4 regions of the Rhizobium sp. CFBP 13726 genome follow, and region 2 is predicted to be linked to each of the others. Evidence: predicted binding sites of a transcription regulator. Region 2 holds the regulator's gene; each other region holds the start of a gene.
What was found. The regulator LexA, encoded in region 2, represses DNA repair genes until DNA is damaged. The targets are predictions, from matches to a motif close to TGTTCNNNNTGTGTTCNG.

Region 1 (4,220 bases), on a different contig from region 2:
TCCTCGCAAAACAAAGCGGAGGCAGCGCAGGTTGCTGGCCGCTTCAGGGACGAGATCGTTCCGTTCCTGATCCAGACCCGAAAGGGCGATGTTTGCGTTGAGAACGACGAATACATCCGTGCCGGTGCGACTTTGGAGGGGATGGCGAAGCTTCGGCCGGCCTTCGACAAGGAAGGCACAGTGACTGCCGCCAACGCATCCGGCCTTAACGATGGCGCAGCTGCGGCGTTGCTGATGACGGAGGAAGAAGCCGGTCGTCGTGGCATTGCGCCGCTCGCGCGCATCGTCTCCTGGGCCACCGCCGGCGTCGATCCGCAGATCATGGGAACCGGCCCCATCCCGGCTTCGCGTCGCGCGCTGGAAAAAGCCGGTTGGAAAATCGGCGATGTGGATCTGATCGAAGCGAATGAGGCGTTTGCCGCACAGTCCTGCGCGGTCACGCGGGATCTGGGCCTCGATCCGTCGCTCGTCAACGTCAACGGCGGAGCGATCGCCATCGGTCACCCGATCGGTGCGTCGGGTGCGCGAATTCTCAATACGCTGCTGTTCGAAATGAAGCGCCGTGGCGCGAAAAAGGGGCTTGCGACGCTCTGCATCGGGGGCGGTATGGGCGTCGCCATGTGTCTGGAAGCGCTCTAGCACTGGGTGGCAGCTGCCCACGTTATCGGCGTGAGCAGCTCCGTTACGCTGACGGCGGCGACGGTATGAAAGGAAGTTTACATGGCGCGTATCGCGTTGATTTCAGGAGGCACGCGCGGCATCGGGGCTGCGATCAGCACTGCCATGAAAGCGGCAGGCTATTCGGTCGCCGCAAATTTTGCGGGCAATACCGAAAAGGCCGCTGAGTTTCACGCGGCGACGGGCATTCCGGTGTTCCAGTGGGACGTGTCGGATTACGATGCCTGCGTGAAGGGCATCGCTGAAGTCGAAACGCAGCTCGGGCCGATCGACGTCCTCGTCAACAATGCCGGCATCACCCGCGACGGCATGTTTCACAAGATCACGCCACAGCAGTGGAAGGAGGTCATCGATACCAACCTGTCCGGGCTGTTCAACATGACCCATCCGGTCTGGCCCGGCATGCGCGAGCGCGGCTTCGGCCGCATCATCAACATCTCCTCGATCAATGGCCAGAGGGGCCAGATGGGGCAGGTGAACTATTCTGCCGCCAAGGCGGGCGATCTCGGCTTCACCAAGGCGCTGGCTCAAGAGGGGGCCTCGAAGAACATCACCGTCAATGCGATCTGCCCCGGCTATATCGGCACCGACATGGTGCGTGCCATCCCGCAAAAGGTGATGGATGAGAAGATCATCCCGCAGATACCTGTCGGACGGTTGGGCGAACCGGAAGAAATCGCCCGCTGCGTGCTGTTTCTGGCCTCTGAAGAAGCCGGATTCATTACCGGCTCGACGCTCAGCGCAAATGGCGGTCAGTATTTCGCCGGGTAAGCGGATACAAAAAAACCGGCGCCCATGGGACGCCGGTTTCTATTCTGCGACTAAACGCAGGACTTAGCGGCAACGCGCTTCGTATGTACGGCCATAACGGTCGCGATAGACGCAGTAACCGTTGCGCTTCTGCGATTCGCCGATAGCAGCGCCAACCAGACCGCCGCCGACAGCGCCGACTGCAGCGCCACCCCAGCTGTTGGTCACAGCGCCACCGATAACGGCGCCTGAAGCAGCACCGATTGCAGTGCCCTTTTCAGTGGATGTGCAGGATGCCAGCATTCCGACGAGAGCGCCGACGAGCAAAACTTTTTTCATGTCACTTTCCTTCCCTTGGTAACGTGCGGCTTCGCCGCTTTTAGATCCTGCCCATCAGCAGGAGGATGATGATAATCAGCACAACGAGGCCGAGACCGCCGGACGGACCATAACCCCAGTTCCGGCTGTGCCCCCAATTCGGCAGCGCGCCGATCAAAAGCAAAATCAGTACGATAAGTAGGATGGTTCCGAGCATAGGCTTGTACTCCGCTGACCTCCCGGCTCGACATGTCCGGTTGGGATTGCCGAGAAAACGTAGCATGGGAACTTTTGTTCCACTCACCACTAGCTCGCCCGTGAAGTGTGGTTAACGGGTTACACTTTGGCCATGCGTCGGAAAGCCGGGTAATGTTCGAAACAGATCGGGAACGCTCCGGAATCCGCAATCGTCGCCGATTCGTTCACGTTTGTTCGAACGAAACTGGCGTGCGTATCGTACACATGTTGATCCTGGAAATCGTGGTCTCGCCTTGTCGAGGACAACATATCGGCTTGCGTTTATCGTCGAGCATGGCCATCTGATACTGCGATTGCGTTTCCGTGGAGGATCGCATCGGCGGATAAGCAGGAACTGGCTTTGCATTCTCAGCCCATGATTCTCAGCGGCCGCGGCGTCACGGCCGTGCTAGGCCCCACCAATACCGGCAAGACCCATTATGCCATCGAGCGCATGGTTGCGCACGGTTCCGGCGTCATCGGTCTGCCCCTTCGCCTGCTTGCACGCGAGGTCTATACGCGTGTCGTGGAGAAGGTCGGTTATCACAATGTCGCGCTGATCACGGGCGAGGAAAAGATCACGCCGCATATGGCGCGCTTTTCCGTCTGCACCGTCGAGGCGATGCCGCGCGAGACAAAGGCCGCCTTCGTCGCTATCGACGAGGTACAGCTGGCCGGCGATCTCGAGCGCGGGCACATCTTCACCGACCGCATCCTGCATCTTCGCGGACGCGAGGAGACGTTGCTGCTGGGCGCCGGCACCATGCGGCCGATCCTCGAACGGCTGCTTCCCGGGATCACCGTGGTCGAACGGCCGCGCCTCTCGCAGTTGTTTTATGCCGGTCAGAAAAAGATCACCCGCCTGCCGCAGCGTTCCGCGATCGTCGCCTTCTCTGCGGAAGAGGTCTATGCGATCGCCGAACTGATCCGCCGCCAGCGCGGTGGTGCGGCTGTCGTGCTTGGCGCCTTGAGCCCGCGCACCCGCAATGCACAGGTCGCTCTCTATCAGGAAGGCGATGTGGAATATCTCGTCGCAACCGATGCGATCGGCATGGGCCTCAATCTCGATGTGGATCACGTTGCCTTCGCTCAGGATCGCAAGTTCGACGGCTATCAGTTCCGCAATCTCAATCCGTCCGAAATGGCGCAGATTGCCGGGCGTGCGGGCCGCCACCTGCGTGACGGAACCTTTGGTGTCACCGGGCAGGTCCAGCCTTTCGACGACGAACTGGTCGAGCGGATCGAGGGTCATCATTTCGAGCCGGTGAAAGTGCTGCAGTGGCGCACGAAAAGCGTCGACTATTCCTCGCTTGCCGCTCTGCGCGCCAGTCTCGACCGGCCGCCGACCGTGGCGGGGCTTGCCCGCGCGCTGCCGGCAATCGATATCCAGGCGCTCGACTATCTGTCGCGCTACGCAGAAATCCGCGATACGGCGACAACGCCGGAGCGGGTGGAAAAATTGTGGGAGGCCTGCGCTCTGCCGGACTATCGGCGGATTGCCCCTGCGCAACACGCAGACCTCATTTCGACTCTTTTCTCGGATCTTGTGCGCTTCGGCACGGTGAACGAGCAATTCATGGCAGAACAGGTTCGCCGCGCCGACCGGACCGACGGAGAAATCGACACCCTGTCGGCCCGAATCGCGCAGATTCGTACCTGGACCTATGTTTCGAACCGCCCTGGCTGGCTTGCCGATCCGACACACTGGCAAGAAAAGACACGGGAAATCGAGGATAGGTTGTCGGACGCGTTACATGAACGGTTGACGAAACGCTTTGTTGATCGCAGGACATCTGTGCTCATGAAGCGCCTAAGAGAGAATGCGATGCTGGAAGCTGAAATCAGTGTGAATGGGGATGTCTTCGTCGAAGGCCATCATGTGGGGCAATTGGCTGGATTCCGATTCACGCCTATAGCCGGCACGGAGGGTCCCGATGCGAAGGCCGTCCAGGGTGCCGCGCAAAAGGCGCTTGCGCTGGAGTTCGAGGCACGCGCCGCGCGGCTTTATGCATCCGGCAACAACGACCTTGCTGTCGGCTCGGACGGTTCCGTGCGCTGGCTCGGCGAACCTGTCGGCCGGCTTGCGTCAAGCGACCATATCATGCGCCCGCGCCTGATCCTGCTTGCCGACGAGCAGTTGACCGGCAATGCCCGCGAACACGTCGTTGCGCGCATCGAGCGTTTCGTGAACCATCACATTGCGACCGTGCTGAAGCCGCTGGACGATCTGTCGCGCG
Region 2 (4,220 bases):
CCATGCGCACGGCATCCTTCAGCGTCTCGGCGCCGACAGGCATGATCATGAATTCCTGGAAATCGATCGGGTTGTCGGCGTGAGCGCCGCCGTTGATGATGTTCATCATCGGGACCGGCAGAAGATGGGCGGAGGCGCCGCCGATATAGCGATAGAGCGGCAGGCCGGACGATTCGGCTGCGGCCTTGGCAACGGCAAGCGAGACGCCGAGAATGGCGTTTGCACCCAGGCGCGACTTGTTCGGGGTGCCGTCGAGCGCGATCAGGGTCTTGTCGATGTGGATCTGGCTTTCGGCATCGAAGCCGCCGATCGCGTCGAAGATCTCGGTGTTGACGGCTTCGACAGCCTTTTCGACGCCCTTGCCACCATAGCGCTTGCCACCATCGCGAAGTTCGACGGCTTCATGCGCACCCGTGGAGGCACCGGACGGAACGGCGGCGCGGCCCATCGAGCCGTCTTCCAGATAAACATCCACCTCGACGGTCGGATTGCCACGGCTGTCCAGAATTTCGCGAGCGATGATGTCGGTAATGGCGGTCAAGGGTCTCTCCTCGGTTAATGTGCGAGCCTGAATTCGCAGGCTCAGCGAACAGGCGTGTCATCGACATTGTGCGATCGTCGATGACACGCGGATTACAGTCCAGTCAATTCGGCGGTTTTTCGACGCCGTCAGCCTTTTGCGATGGCGTCGAAGGCCAGCAGCTTTTCCAGAAGCCGCGGCATGTCCTTCAGGTAGACCATGTTCGGACCGTCAGACGGTGCGTTGTCAGGATCTTCGTGGGTTTCGATGAAGACGCCGGCAACACCGACTGCGACGGCTGCACGGGCAAGCGTTTCGACAAACTCGCGCTGGCCGCCGGAAGAGCCGCCCTGGCCGCCTGGCTGCTGGACGGAATGGGTTGCGTCAAAAATAACAGGGCTTCCGAGCGACGCCATGATCGGCAGCGAACGCATGTCGGAAACGAGAGTGTTGTAGCCGAACGACGCACCGCGCTCGCAGAGCATCACATTGGGATTGCCGCTTTCTAGGAACTTCGCCTGAACATTCTTCATGTCCCAGGGTGCCAGGAACTGCCCCTTCTTGACGTTGATCGCGCAACCCGTCTTTGCAGCCGCGACCAGCAAGTCGGTCTGGCGCGACAGGAAGGCGGGGATCTGCAGGATATCGATCGTGTCGGCCACGAGGCCGCACTGCTCTTCCGTGTGGATGTCGGTCAGAACCGGAAAGCCGTATTCCTTCTTGAGATCGGCAAAGATTGCCATCGCGTTGTCCAAGCCGATGCCGCGCTTGCCGGAGATCGACGTGCGGTTGGCTTTGTCGAAGGAGGATTTGTAGACGAGGCCGATGCCGAGCTTCTTGCAGAGTTCGACAAGCGTGCCGGCGATCATGAACGCATGATCGCGGCTTTCCATCTGACAGGGACCGGCAATCAGCGAGAGCTTTGCCGTGTTTGAGAAAACGACTTTCGAACTCCCCTCGCCCACGGACACTTCAGAATTGGCGGAGACTGTCATTTCACTATTCCTCGAAACCGAAAACCACACCTTGCCCCGGGGCTGCCGACACGATCACGCGGCCATCCCTGCGGATGAATGCGACGTCATTAGCAGCAAGGGTGATCTCTGTCACGGCGAGATCGGTGGTCTTGAAGATGATCCCGCGCGCAGCGAGGCGCGACGATAACAAGGGCTTCATCGAAGACCGGAACTCGTCGCTGAACGTGTCGTTGGATTGAATGCGGATGCTGGCATTGGCAGCTTCGATCCGCAGACCGTCTTTCCCTTGCTCGGGTTGCGTCTCGAACACGGTTTCGAGAAGCGGCAGAAACTCCAGCGGGTCATCTGCAGAAAAGACGATCTCTCGAAGGCCTGTAACGGCGTTTGCGTGCTCATCTAGACCACCGCGATCTGCCGGTAATGCGGCCATTCGCTGGCAGGAAAACAGCAAGATGTCATCGACCTCGGGGACTGCCGCGAACGCCAGACGGAATGAGACTTCGCTCTCCCCACCATCGGGCAACTGCATCGGGCGGGAGAACTGAAGCATCTCGCCCGCAGACATGTGCCCGTCCACAAAACGGCTATGATCGGCCGCTGCATCCTGCGTCCCGACGACCACCGCCGATAGACCTTCCCTTTTCCGCTGGCCGCGAAAGCGGATGTCGCGATCGGTGAACACGTTGCCTCGTTTTGCCGCAAGCGAGGCTTGCCGACGGTTCACAATGGCCAGTGGCTCGAGGTACGAGCCATCCGCGAAGAATATGCAGGCATTGGCTGTGCCGAAAGGGTGAACACCTTCAGGTGCCACAGTAAAGCCGAGAGCGGTCAACCTCCCCCGCGCTGACGCCAGATCTGCAACGGGCAGAACCAAATGATCGACTGACTTGTTACCCACTTACACCCCCAAAGTCTTATTCCGCAGAACATTGGCTATCGCGGGAAACTCGGCAAGTGCTGCGCACGAACTGAATACGTGATCGAACGCTGAAATGAGACTATTCTTGAGCAGAAATTTGGGGCTTGCGGAACACAGATAGAACATATAGCGTCCGTTCTGCATTTGTTTCCAATTCTGAGGGTCCCGTCCATGCTGACACGCAAGCAACAGGAGTTACTTCTGTTCATCCACGAGCGGATGAAAGAATCAGGCGTGCCGCCGTCGTTTGACGAAATGAAGGACGCTCTCGACCTTGCATCGAAGTCCGGCATCCATAGGCTGATCACCGCGCTCGAGGAGCGTGGCTTTATTCGCCGTCTGCCGAACAGAGCACGCGCGCTCGAAGTGATCAAGCTGCCTGACGCCTATGTGGCGAACCTTCATCCGCGACGGGGATTTTCTCCCAGTGTCATCGAGGGAAGCCTCGGCAAAACGCAACCGGTCGTCGCTCAGAAGCCGGCGCCGGTCATGGCGGACAATCCGTTCTCGACAAACATTCCGGTCATGGGTCGAATCGCTGCCGGCGTGCCGATCTCCGCGATCCAGAACAACACCCATGACATCGCCGTTCCGATCGAGATGCTGGGTTCCGGCGATCATTACGCGCTCGAAGTGAAGGGCGATTCGATGATCGATGCCGGCATCCTCGATGGCGATACCGTCATCATCAAGAATACCAGCACCGCAAGTCCAGGCGATATCATCGTTGCCCTTGTCGATGAGGAAGAAGCGACCCTGAAGCGGTTTCGCCGCAAGGGTGCCTCGATCGCACTGGAAGCTGCAAACCCGGCTTACGAGACCCGCATCTTCCCGCCCGACCGGGTGAAGGTCCAGGGCAAGCTTGTCGGCCTTATTCGCCGCTATCATTAAGAACGCTGTCATCCCGGAGATGCGCAGCAACAGCCTCCGGGATGCCAAAGTCGAGTTGTCGCGTTCGCCAGTCATAGAACCGGTGGACGGTCCACGGACGGCTTGAGGTCTGTGCGCTGTCTCGCATCGCCGCCGTAATCTTGATGTCTGGCGCTGTCGCGTTCGGAATAATGGTGATTTCCAGTGCGCCAGTCCGGCGCAACGTCCGCCCGCTGAGAAGCAAGGCGCCGGAGCGGCAAGTATCGAAGCGTGCGCCGGGCGAGACGATGATCCGACCGAAATCGCAGGCAAGACCGGTGTATCGGTTGTCTTCGATAGTGACGATCCGGATGTCCTGAGCAGTCTGCGCCGCGCACAGGATTTTCGGCAGACAGGCGAATCGTCCGGGCTTCAATGCTTGAAGAAAACCCCTGACATATTCGATTTCCCGGCGCGTCAAATCCGGTCGCGAATGTGGTCCAGATGGTCTGTCATCGCTTTTCGCAAGGCTGGCACCTCGCGCTGGTTCCGAAGAGGCAAGAACCGGCAAGGCGAGCGGTTGTTCTCCGGTCTCAAGCACCAGCGCTCGCCGCCATTGATCGTAGATAAATCCCGGCGGTCGGGTTCGATTGAGGGTGATCTTGTCATCCTGGATCACGCCGACCGATGCGCCGTCTTCGGATATGACGATATCAGGCCTCGGCGCCGAGCCTGAGCGGACCGCAAAGAGCAAAGCCACCGCCATGAACAGCGCGCCTGTCAACCTCAGCGGCGTGCGCAGCAGCGTCAGAAGCAGAAAGCCTGCCGTCGCCAGAGGCAGGAAAAGCGGGTTCTGCCGGCCGATGGCAATATCGCCGCCCCATGCGGCGACGATCTCGGCAATGCGAATGACGATCCGCAGCCCCTCGCCCATGATGAACAGAAAGGGAGCATC
Region 3 (4,220 bases), 250 kb from region 2:
GAAGCGTACGGAAACGCTCGATCTCGACCTGCGCCGTGCCAACGGCCAGAGCCTGCCGGTGCGACTTGTTCACAGCGTCAGCTCCATGCGCGACGGTGCGCCCGGCGAAAGCCGCAGTGTCGTGATCAACCGGCCGCATGGTGAGGACACCGATCAATCCGCGTCTGCGATGCGTTTCACGCGCTTTTTCAACAACACGCCGATGGCCATTGCATCCGTCGATGGCGAGGGCCGGATCCTGCGCATCAATGCGCCGTTCCTGCGACTGTTCGCCGGGGTTCTGACCCGCGACGACGTGGAAAGTGGTGCGTCGCTGGAGCGTATCGCGCACGAGACGACCCGCGATCAGCTGATGGCGGCGCTTGCTGCCGCACGCGACCGTCAGGGCGACATTACTCCGATCGATTCGCGGCATCCGGGCGACGAGACCCGCTATCTGCGTTTCTACGTCAATGCGGTGATCGACGAGAGCGACGAGGCACCCGAAGAGGCGGCCATCATCTATTCCGTCGAGACGACCGAGCAAAAGGCGCTCGAGACGCAGATGGCGCAGACCCAGAAGCTGAATGCGGTCGGCACTCTTGCCGGCGGTATCGCGCACGATTTCAACAATGTGCTGACGGCTATCCTTCTGTCGTCCGATCACCTGCTTTTGCAGGCGCGTCCGTCCGACGCGAGCTTCGCCGATCTGATGGAAATCAAGCGCAATGCCAACCGGGCCGCCGTTCTGGTGCGCCAGCTTCTGGCCTTCTCGCGCAAGCAGACGATGCGTCCGGCGGTGCTGAACCTCACCGATGTGGTGGGCGACCTGCGGATGCTGGTCGACCGGCTGATTTCCGGCACCAATGTCAAGCTCGATGTCGACTACGGGCGCGACTTGTGGCCGGTGCGCACCGACCTGTCGCAGTTCGAGCAGGTTCTCATCAACCTCTGCGTCAACGCGCGCGATGCGATGCCGCAGGGCGGCACGATCCTGATCAAGACCCGCAATGTGACGGCCGAGGAAACCGCCGCCTTCCATCAGGCCGATCTGCCGGCGGAAGATCTCGTGATGGTCGAGGTCGCCGACAGCGGCACGGGCATTCCGCCCGAGATCATGGACAAGATCTTCGAGCCGTTCTTCACCACCAAGGAAGTGGGCAAAGGGACAGGTCTCGGCCTTTCGATGGTCTATGGCATCATCAAACAGTCCGGCGGCTATATCTATCCGGAATCCGAAGTCGGTCGCGGAACGAGTTTCCGGCTGTTCCTGCCGCGTCACATTCCCGAAATACCGGTCATCACGCCAGAGGCCGCAGAGGCTGCAGCTCTGGCAGCCGCACAGCCTGTGGCTTTGAAAGCGCCGGCAGAGGATATGGATCTCACGGGCAAGTCTGCGGTCGTGCTGCTTGTGGAGGATGAAGAAGCGGTTCGCCGGGGCGGCAAGCGGATGCTGGAGACACGCGGTTATACCGTGCACGAAGCCGGATCCGGCGTCGAAGCACTCGACATCATGGACGAGCTCGAAGGCAAGGTTGATATCGTCGTTTCCGACGTTGTCATGCCTGAGATGGACGGGCCGACGCTTTTGACGGAACTGCGGAAATCCTATCCGGATCTGAAGTTCATCTTCGTCTCCGGATACGCGGAGGACGCGTTTGCGCGCAACCTGCCGGCCGATGCGAAGTTCGGTTTTCTGCCCAAGCCGTTTTCGCTGAAGCAGCTTGCCGTTGCGGTTCGCGAGATGCTCGACTCGGACTGATTTTCTGATCCGCCTGCCAACCTTTATGGAGCCTCGCGATTCGTCCGTCGAACCGCGAGGCTTCTTGCTTTAACGCCTGACTTTCCACAGGTTATGCGCGCGAGAACGTTCCAGGAACGAATTCGCGATAACGCTGTTCTATCAAGCTGATAAAAGCCTCTTGATTGATGAGAACAAAAAGAGTACACGATGTCCATCGGCTGCTTCATTGCTTGCGTGGCGGCAATAACCTAAAGGTGGGACCTCATGGCACAGAATTCATTGCGGCTCGTAGAGGATAAAGGCGTGGACAAGAGCAAGGCGCTCGAAGCAGCACTCTCACAGATCGAACGATCCTTCGGTAAGGGATCGATCATGAAGCTTGGCTCGAACGATAGCATCGTCGAGATCGAGACAGTTTCCACCGGTTCCCTGAGCCTTGATATTGCGCTCGGCATCGGCGGTCTGCCGAAGGGTCGTATCGTCGAAATCTATGGTCCGGAAAGCTCGGGCAAGACAACGCTTGCCCTGCAGACCATTGCCGAGGCTCAGAAGGGTGGCGGTGTTTGCGCCTTCGTTGACGCGGAACACGCACTCGATCCGGTTTATGCCCGCAAGCTCGGCGTCGATCTGCATAACCTCCTGATCTCGCAGCCGGACACCGGTGAGCAGGCGCTTGAGATCACCGATACGCTGGTGCGTTCCGGTGCTGTCGACGTTCTCGTCATCGACTCGGTTGCGGCATTGACGCCGCGTGCCGAAATCGAAGGCGAAATGGGCGACAGCCTGCCGGGTCTTCAGGCCCGTCTGATGAGCCAGGCACTGCGCAAGCTGACAGCGTCGATCTCCAAGTCGAAGACGATGGTGATCTTCATCAACCAGATCCGCATGAAGATCGGCGTGATGTTCGGTTCGCCGGAAACGACGACAGGCGGTAACGCGCTGAAATTCTACGCGTCCGTTCGTCTCGACATTCGCCGCATCGGCCAGGTCAAGGAACGCGAAGAAGTCGTCGGCAACCAGACACGCGTCAAGGTCGTCAAGAACAAGATGGCGCCTCCCTTCAAGCAGGTCGAATTCGACATCATGTATGGCGAGGGCGTTTCCAAGACCGGCGAGCTCGTTGATCTCGGCGTCAAGGCAGGGATCGTCGAGAAGTCGGGTGCCTGGTTCTCCTACAACAGCCAGCGTCTCGGTCAGGGCCGCGAGAACGCGAAGTCGTTCCTGCGAGACAACCCGGAAGTGGCGCGTGAAATCGAGACGTCGCTGCGCCAGAATGCCGGCTTGATCGCCGATAAGTTCCTGCAGAATGGCGGACCCGATGCCAATGACGGCGACCAGGCCCCGGACCCTTGATCGGACCTGGGTTGGGATGCCGGTCTAGGGCATCCTGACGCTGATCTTCGCCGGTTTTTCGGCTTTCAAATCTTGCCGGCCGCCATCGCAAAGATGCGCGGCCGGTCTGCGTTTCGGGCGGGTTTGGGATGATTAGGGGTGCTGTGGCTGGACAGTCGGGAACGCGGACGATACAAGCCTTTCGTCTTCGAATAACAGCATCGCACCCGGCGATAAAAAGGGCTTAGCATGAGCGGCGTGAATGAAATCCGGTCGACGTTTCTCGACTATTTCCAAATGAACGGCCACGAGGTTGTGTCCTCGTCCCCGCTTGTGCCGCGCAATGACCCGACGCTGATGTTTACCAATGCCGGTATGGTGCAGTTCAAGAACGTCTTTACGGGTCTTGAAAAGCGCCCTTACACCACGGCCACCACCTCCCAGAAATGCGTGCGCGCCGGTGGCAAGCACAACGATCTCGACAATGTCGGTTACACCGCCCGCCATCTCACCTTCTTCGAGATGCTCGGCAACTTCTCGTTCGGCGACTACTTCAAGGAAAACGCGATCGAGCTTGCCTGGAAGCTGGTTACCGAAGGGTTCGATCTGCCCAAGCACCGGTTGCTGGTCACGGTCTATTCGGAAGACGAGGAAGCTGCGACGCTGTGGAAGAAGATCGCCGGCATTTCCGACGACAAGATCATCCGCATTCCCACCTCCGACAATTTCTGGCAGATGGGCGATACCGGCCCCTGCGGTCCGTGCTCGGAAATCTTCATCGACCAGGGCGAGAATGTCTGGGGTGGACCTCCGGGCTCGCCTGAAGAAGACGGCGACCGCTTCCTGGAATTCTGGAACCTCGTGTTTATGCAGTACGAGCAGACGGCACCCGGCGAGCGTACGCTGCTGCCGCGCCCGTCGATCGATACCGGCATGGGTCTCGAGCGCATGGCCTGCGTCCTGCAGGGCAAGCAGAGCGTGTTCGACACTGACCTGTTCCAGACGCTGATCGGCACGATCGAGGATGTCCTGAGCGTGAAGGCCGAGGGCAGTGCCAGCCACCGCGTCATCGCCGACCATCTGCGGTCGTCCGCGTTCCTGATTGCCGACGGCGTGCTGCCATCCAACGAAGGCCGTGGTTACGTGCTTCGCCGCATCATGCGCC
Region 4 (4,220 bases), on a different contig from region 2:
TTCATCGAGAATGCGGTTTCAAGCGACGATATTTCCAACACGCAATCTCCATTGTCAGGCAGCTTGCCTATACGTTCGCGCAACTTGTGACGGTCAGCGCCACATGCCGCGCATTCTTGCGGTTACGTCGATGCGGATCTGGTGGCGGGCTTGGCGTTCGGCTTCGGTCATTTGCGCCACCACCGGCCAGGCGGTGCTTTCGAAGAACTGCAGCAGCGTTGCCGGGATAAAGCGGGAGCGTGAGGCGTAGACGTGCCTGTCGCCTTGGGAATGCTGGCCGTGGGTAAAGAAACGCTGCGGCGTGATCAGGTGAAGGTGATCCTTCGCGCGCGTCATCGCCACGTAGAGCAGCCGCCGTTCCTCCTCGATTTCGGCTGTCGTGCCGGTGCCGAGATCGGAGGGAATGCAGCCGTCGACACAGTTGAGCAGGAAAACCGAGCGCCATTCCTGGCCCTTGGCGGAATGGATGGTCGAAAGGATCAGGTAATCCTCGTCCAGCAGCGGAACGCCGGCCTGATCGCTCGTCGCATCCGGCGGATCGAGCGTCAGTTCGGTGAGGAAGCGTTCGCGCGACGCGTAGCCCGAGGCGATCTGCTCCAGTTGCAGAAGGTCGGCCTTGCGGGTGTCGGCATCTTCGTGGATGCGGCTAAGATGCGGCTCGTACCATTGGCGGGCGAGACCGATTTCGGAAGGCCAGCCTTCGCTTTTCCTGACGGCGCCAAGCATCTCGACAAAGGCCGGCCAGTCTTCGCCGGACCTTGGAGGCGAGGGGATTTCCTGGAGTGCTGCCAGCGGTTCCGGATCGGCTGCGATCGCATCGAGGATCTTTGCCGCCGTTTGCGGGCCGATACCCGGAATGAGCTGCAGAAGCCTGAACCCCGCAACCCGGTCACGCGGGTTCTGGGCAAAGCGCAGAGCCGCCAGCATGTCCTTCACATGGGCGCTATCGAGGAATTTCAGGCCGCCGAACTTGACGAAGGGAATGTTGCGGCGCGTGAGTTCCACTTCCAGCGGACCGGAATGGTGCGAGGCGCGAAACAGCACGGCCTGCTGCTTCAGCAACATGCCGGTTTCGCGGTTCTCGAGGATTTTCTCCACGATATAGCTCGCCTGCTCGGTCTCGTCCTTGACGGTGACCAGACGCGGCCGCTCATCCGACTGCCGGTCGGTCCACAGGTTTTTGGTAAATCGCTCGCGGGCAAGTTCGATGACGCCGTTGGTGGCTGCAAGGATCGTCGTGGTCGAGCGGTAGTTGCGGTCGAGCGTGACGATGTTGGCCGGCGGATCGAAGGTTGCTGGGAAATCGAGGATGTTGCGGATCGTGGCGGCGCGGAACGAATAGATCGACTGGGCGTCGTCGCCCACCACCGTCAGCCCGCGGCCGCCGGGCTTCATCGCCATCAGGATCGAGGATTGCAGCCGGTTCGTGTCCTGGTATTCGTCGACCATGACGTGATCGAACCGTTCGCCGATATCCTGCGCAATCAGCGGCTCGCTCATCATCTGCGCCCAGTAGAGCAGAAGATCGTCGTAATCGAGCACGTTCTGCGCCTGCTTGGCCTCGACATAGGAGGCAAACAGATCGCGCAGCTGCGGTTCCCAGGCAAGGCACCACGGGAAGGAGGTCTTCAGCACCTCGTCCAGCGGCGTCTCGGAATTGACGGCGCGCGAATAGATGGCAAGGCAGGTGCCCTTGGTCGGAAACCGGCTTTCCATCTTGGAGAAGCCGAGCTCGTGGCGAACGAGGTTCATCAGGTCGGCGGAATCCTCACGGTCGTGGATGGTGAATTCCTGGTCGAGGCCGATCTGTTCGGCATAGATCCGCAACAGCCTTGCGCCGATGCCGTGAAACGTGCCGGCCCAGGCGAGCGCATCGGTCATGACGCCGGACTTCGCCCCCATCACTTCGCGGCAGATGCGCTGGACGCGGCGGGCCATTTCGGAGGCCGCACGGCGGGAAAACGTCATCAGCAGCAGGCGGCGAGGATCGGCGCCCGACACAATCAGGTGGGCGACGCGATGGGCAAGCGTGTTGGTCTTGCCGGAGCCTGCGCCTGCAATGACCAGAAGCGGTCCGGCAGCGCCGCCATCCGGCACGTCCGAACCATGCTCGACCGCGCGGCGCTGGGCCTCGTTCAATTTTTCCAGATAAGCAACCGACATTCAGCTTCCGCGGCTTGTTCTTGATGTGTTCGTTTCAGCTCTACCTGATTCGCCGGCATTTGCCGCAATCGGTCTCCATCCCCGTTCGATTCTTAAACTTGACTACGCGGGTCGGCTTTGGCTATCGATGCGATGACGCTTATGAATTGGAGGCAAACTTGAAAATTCTGTCTGCTCTTTCGGCCGGAGCTTCGCTCGCCGTTTCGCTACTCGCTCTGTCCATGCCGGCCAACGCGCAGGTCGCCGACAGCCTGACGATCTACAATGCCCAGCACGAGGGCCTGACCAAGGAATGGGTCGAGGCCTTCAAGGAAGAGACCGGCATCGTCATTACGGTGCGCAACGGATCCGACCTCGAAATGGCAAACCAGATTGTGCAGGAAGGCGCCAACTCGCCGGCCGACCTGTTTCTGACGGAAAATTCGCCGGCCATGGCGCTTGTCGATGGCAAGGGGCTGTTTGAGCCTGTCGACAAGGCAACGCTCGATCTCGTTCCCGAGCAGTTCCGCCCGGCCAACGGTCACTGGACCGGAATTGCCGCGCGTTCCACCGTGTTTGCCTATGACAAGACCAAGCTTACCGAGGACAAGCTGCCGAAATCGATGCTCGATCTCGCCAAGTCCGAATGGAAGGGCCGCTGGGCCGCATCGCCGTCGGGCGCCGATTTCCAGGCGATCGTCGGTGCGTTTCTGCAGCTGAAGGGCGAGACGGAAACTGCTTCCTGGCTGAAGGGCATGAAGGAGAACTTCACGGCCGTGCGTGGCAATTCCACCGCCATGAAGGCCGTCAATGCGGGCCAGTTCGAAGGCGCGCTGATCTATCACTACTACTATTTCGGCGATCAGGCGAAGACCGGCGAAAACAGCAAGAACGTTGCGCTGCATTACTTCAAGAACCAGGATCCGGGCGCCTTCGTGTCGATCTCCGGCGGCGGCATTCTGGCCTCTTCCAAGCACAAGGAGCAGGCGCAGGCATTTCTGAAATGGCTTGCCGGCAAGGGCGGCCAGAAGATTCTGCGTGACGGCACCTCGTTCGAATACGCCGTCGGCAAGGACGAGGCTTCCAACAAGGCGCTCGTTCCGATTGCCGACCTTCAGGCGCCGAAGGTCGAGCCTTCGAGCCTCAACAATGCCAAGGTCACCGACATGATGACAGCCGCCGGCATTCTCTAAACACCATCGAATCCTGTTGCGCACGGACATCGCAGGGCGTACCTGCGATGTCTCTTCTTTCTTGAGCACGCGATGACGTTTACCACCGAGAGCATGGTTGCCAGCCGGCCGCGCCGGAAGCCTGCGGGGAAACCCCTTGCCGGATCGTCTTGGACGCTGGCAATCGCCGTTGCGATTGCCGCCCTGACGCTGACGCCGCTCGGGTTCGTGTTCTGGGCAACGGTTGCGACCGGCTGGGAAACGGCATCGCAGCTGATCTTCCGTTCCCGTGTCGGCGACCTCCTGTTCAATACCGTTGCGCTGATCGTCTTCACGGTGCCGGTCGCGACGGTTCTTGCAACAGCGCTTGCATGGCTGACGGAGCGCACCGACCTGCCGGGTGCAAAGCTATGGGCCTGGCTTGCCATCGTGCCGCTCGCCATTCCCGCTTTCGTGCAGTCCTATGCCTGGATCGGTATGTGGCCGCGGCTGAACGGGCTTGGAGCGGGCGTCGCGATCTCGGTCGTGACCTACTTTCCCTTCGTCTACCTTCCCGTGTCGGCGGCCCTTCGGCTGATCGATCCGGCACTGGAGGATCAGGCGGCCTCTCTCGGTCTTTCGCCCGCTGCTGTCATGCGGCGTGTTGTGTTGCCGCAACTCAGACTGTCACTGTGTGGCGGGGCGCTGCTGATCAGCCTGCATCTCCTGTCGGAATACGGGCTCTATGCGATGATCCGGTTCGATACATTCACGACGGCAATTCTTGACCAGTTCCAGTCCACCTACAACGGCGTTGCAGCGCATATGCTGGCGCTGGTGCTGGTGGCCTGCTGCTTCGTGCTGATCGGCGTCGATGCCGCTGTGCGGGGCCGCCGTCGCTATGCCCGGCTGGGCTCGGGCGTTGCC

Region 1: the regulator LexA is predicted to act here: its motif matches at 2,121-2,138, upstream of IFT66_RS13560 (helicase-related protein).
Region 3: the regulator LexA is predicted to act here: its motif matches at 1,911-1,928, upstream of recA (recombinase RecA).
Region 4: the regulator LexA is predicted to act here: its motif matches at 2,179-2,196, upstream of IFT66_RS11195 (ATP-dependent helicase).

What each region holds. Positions count from the first base shown of each region.
Region 1 covers NZ_JACYUU010000002.1:1,319,154-1,323,373, reverse strand. Annotated here, with positions in the region: gene IFT66_RS13580 (acetyl-CoA C-acetyltransferase) at 1-639, shown strand, start outside; gene phbB (beta-ketoacyl-ACP reductase) at 721-1,449, shown strand; gene IFT66_RS13570 (glycine zipper domain-containing protein) at 1,513-1,767, opposite strand; gene IFT66_RS13565 (DUF3309 family protein) at 1,808-1,963, opposite strand; gene IFT66_RS13560 (helicase-related protein) at 2,339-4,220, shown strand, end outside.
Region 2 covers NZ_JACYUU010000001.1:886,721-890,940, reverse strand. Annotated here, with positions in the region: gene eno (phosphopyruvate hydratase) at 1-541, opposite strand, end outside; gene kdsA (3-deoxy-8-phosphooctulonate synthase) at 670-1,515, opposite strand; gene IFT66_RS04380 (VOC family protein) at 1,520-2,395, opposite strand; gene lexA (transcriptional repressor LexA) at 2,588-3,307, shown strand; gene IFT66_RS04370 (ComEC/Rec2 family competence protein) at 3,288-4,220, opposite strand, start outside.
Region 3 covers NZ_JACYUU010000001.1:1,132,207-1,136,426, reverse strand. Annotated here, with positions in the region: gene cckA (cell cycle histidine kinase CckA) at 1-1,741, shown strand, start outside; gene recA (recombinase RecA) at 1,988-3,076, shown strand; gene alaS (alanine--tRNA ligase) at 3,305-4,220, shown strand, end outside.
Region 4 covers NZ_JACYUU010000002.1:816,557-820,776, reverse strand. Annotated here, with positions in the region: gene IFT66_RS11200 (pentapeptide repeat-containing protein) at 1-41, opposite strand, end outside; gene IFT66_RS11195 (ATP-dependent helicase) at 94-2,163, opposite strand; gene IFT66_RS11190 (iron ABC transporter substrate-binding protein) at 2,385-3,335, shown strand; gene IFT66_RS11185 (ABC transporter permease) at 3,408-4,220, shown strand, end outside.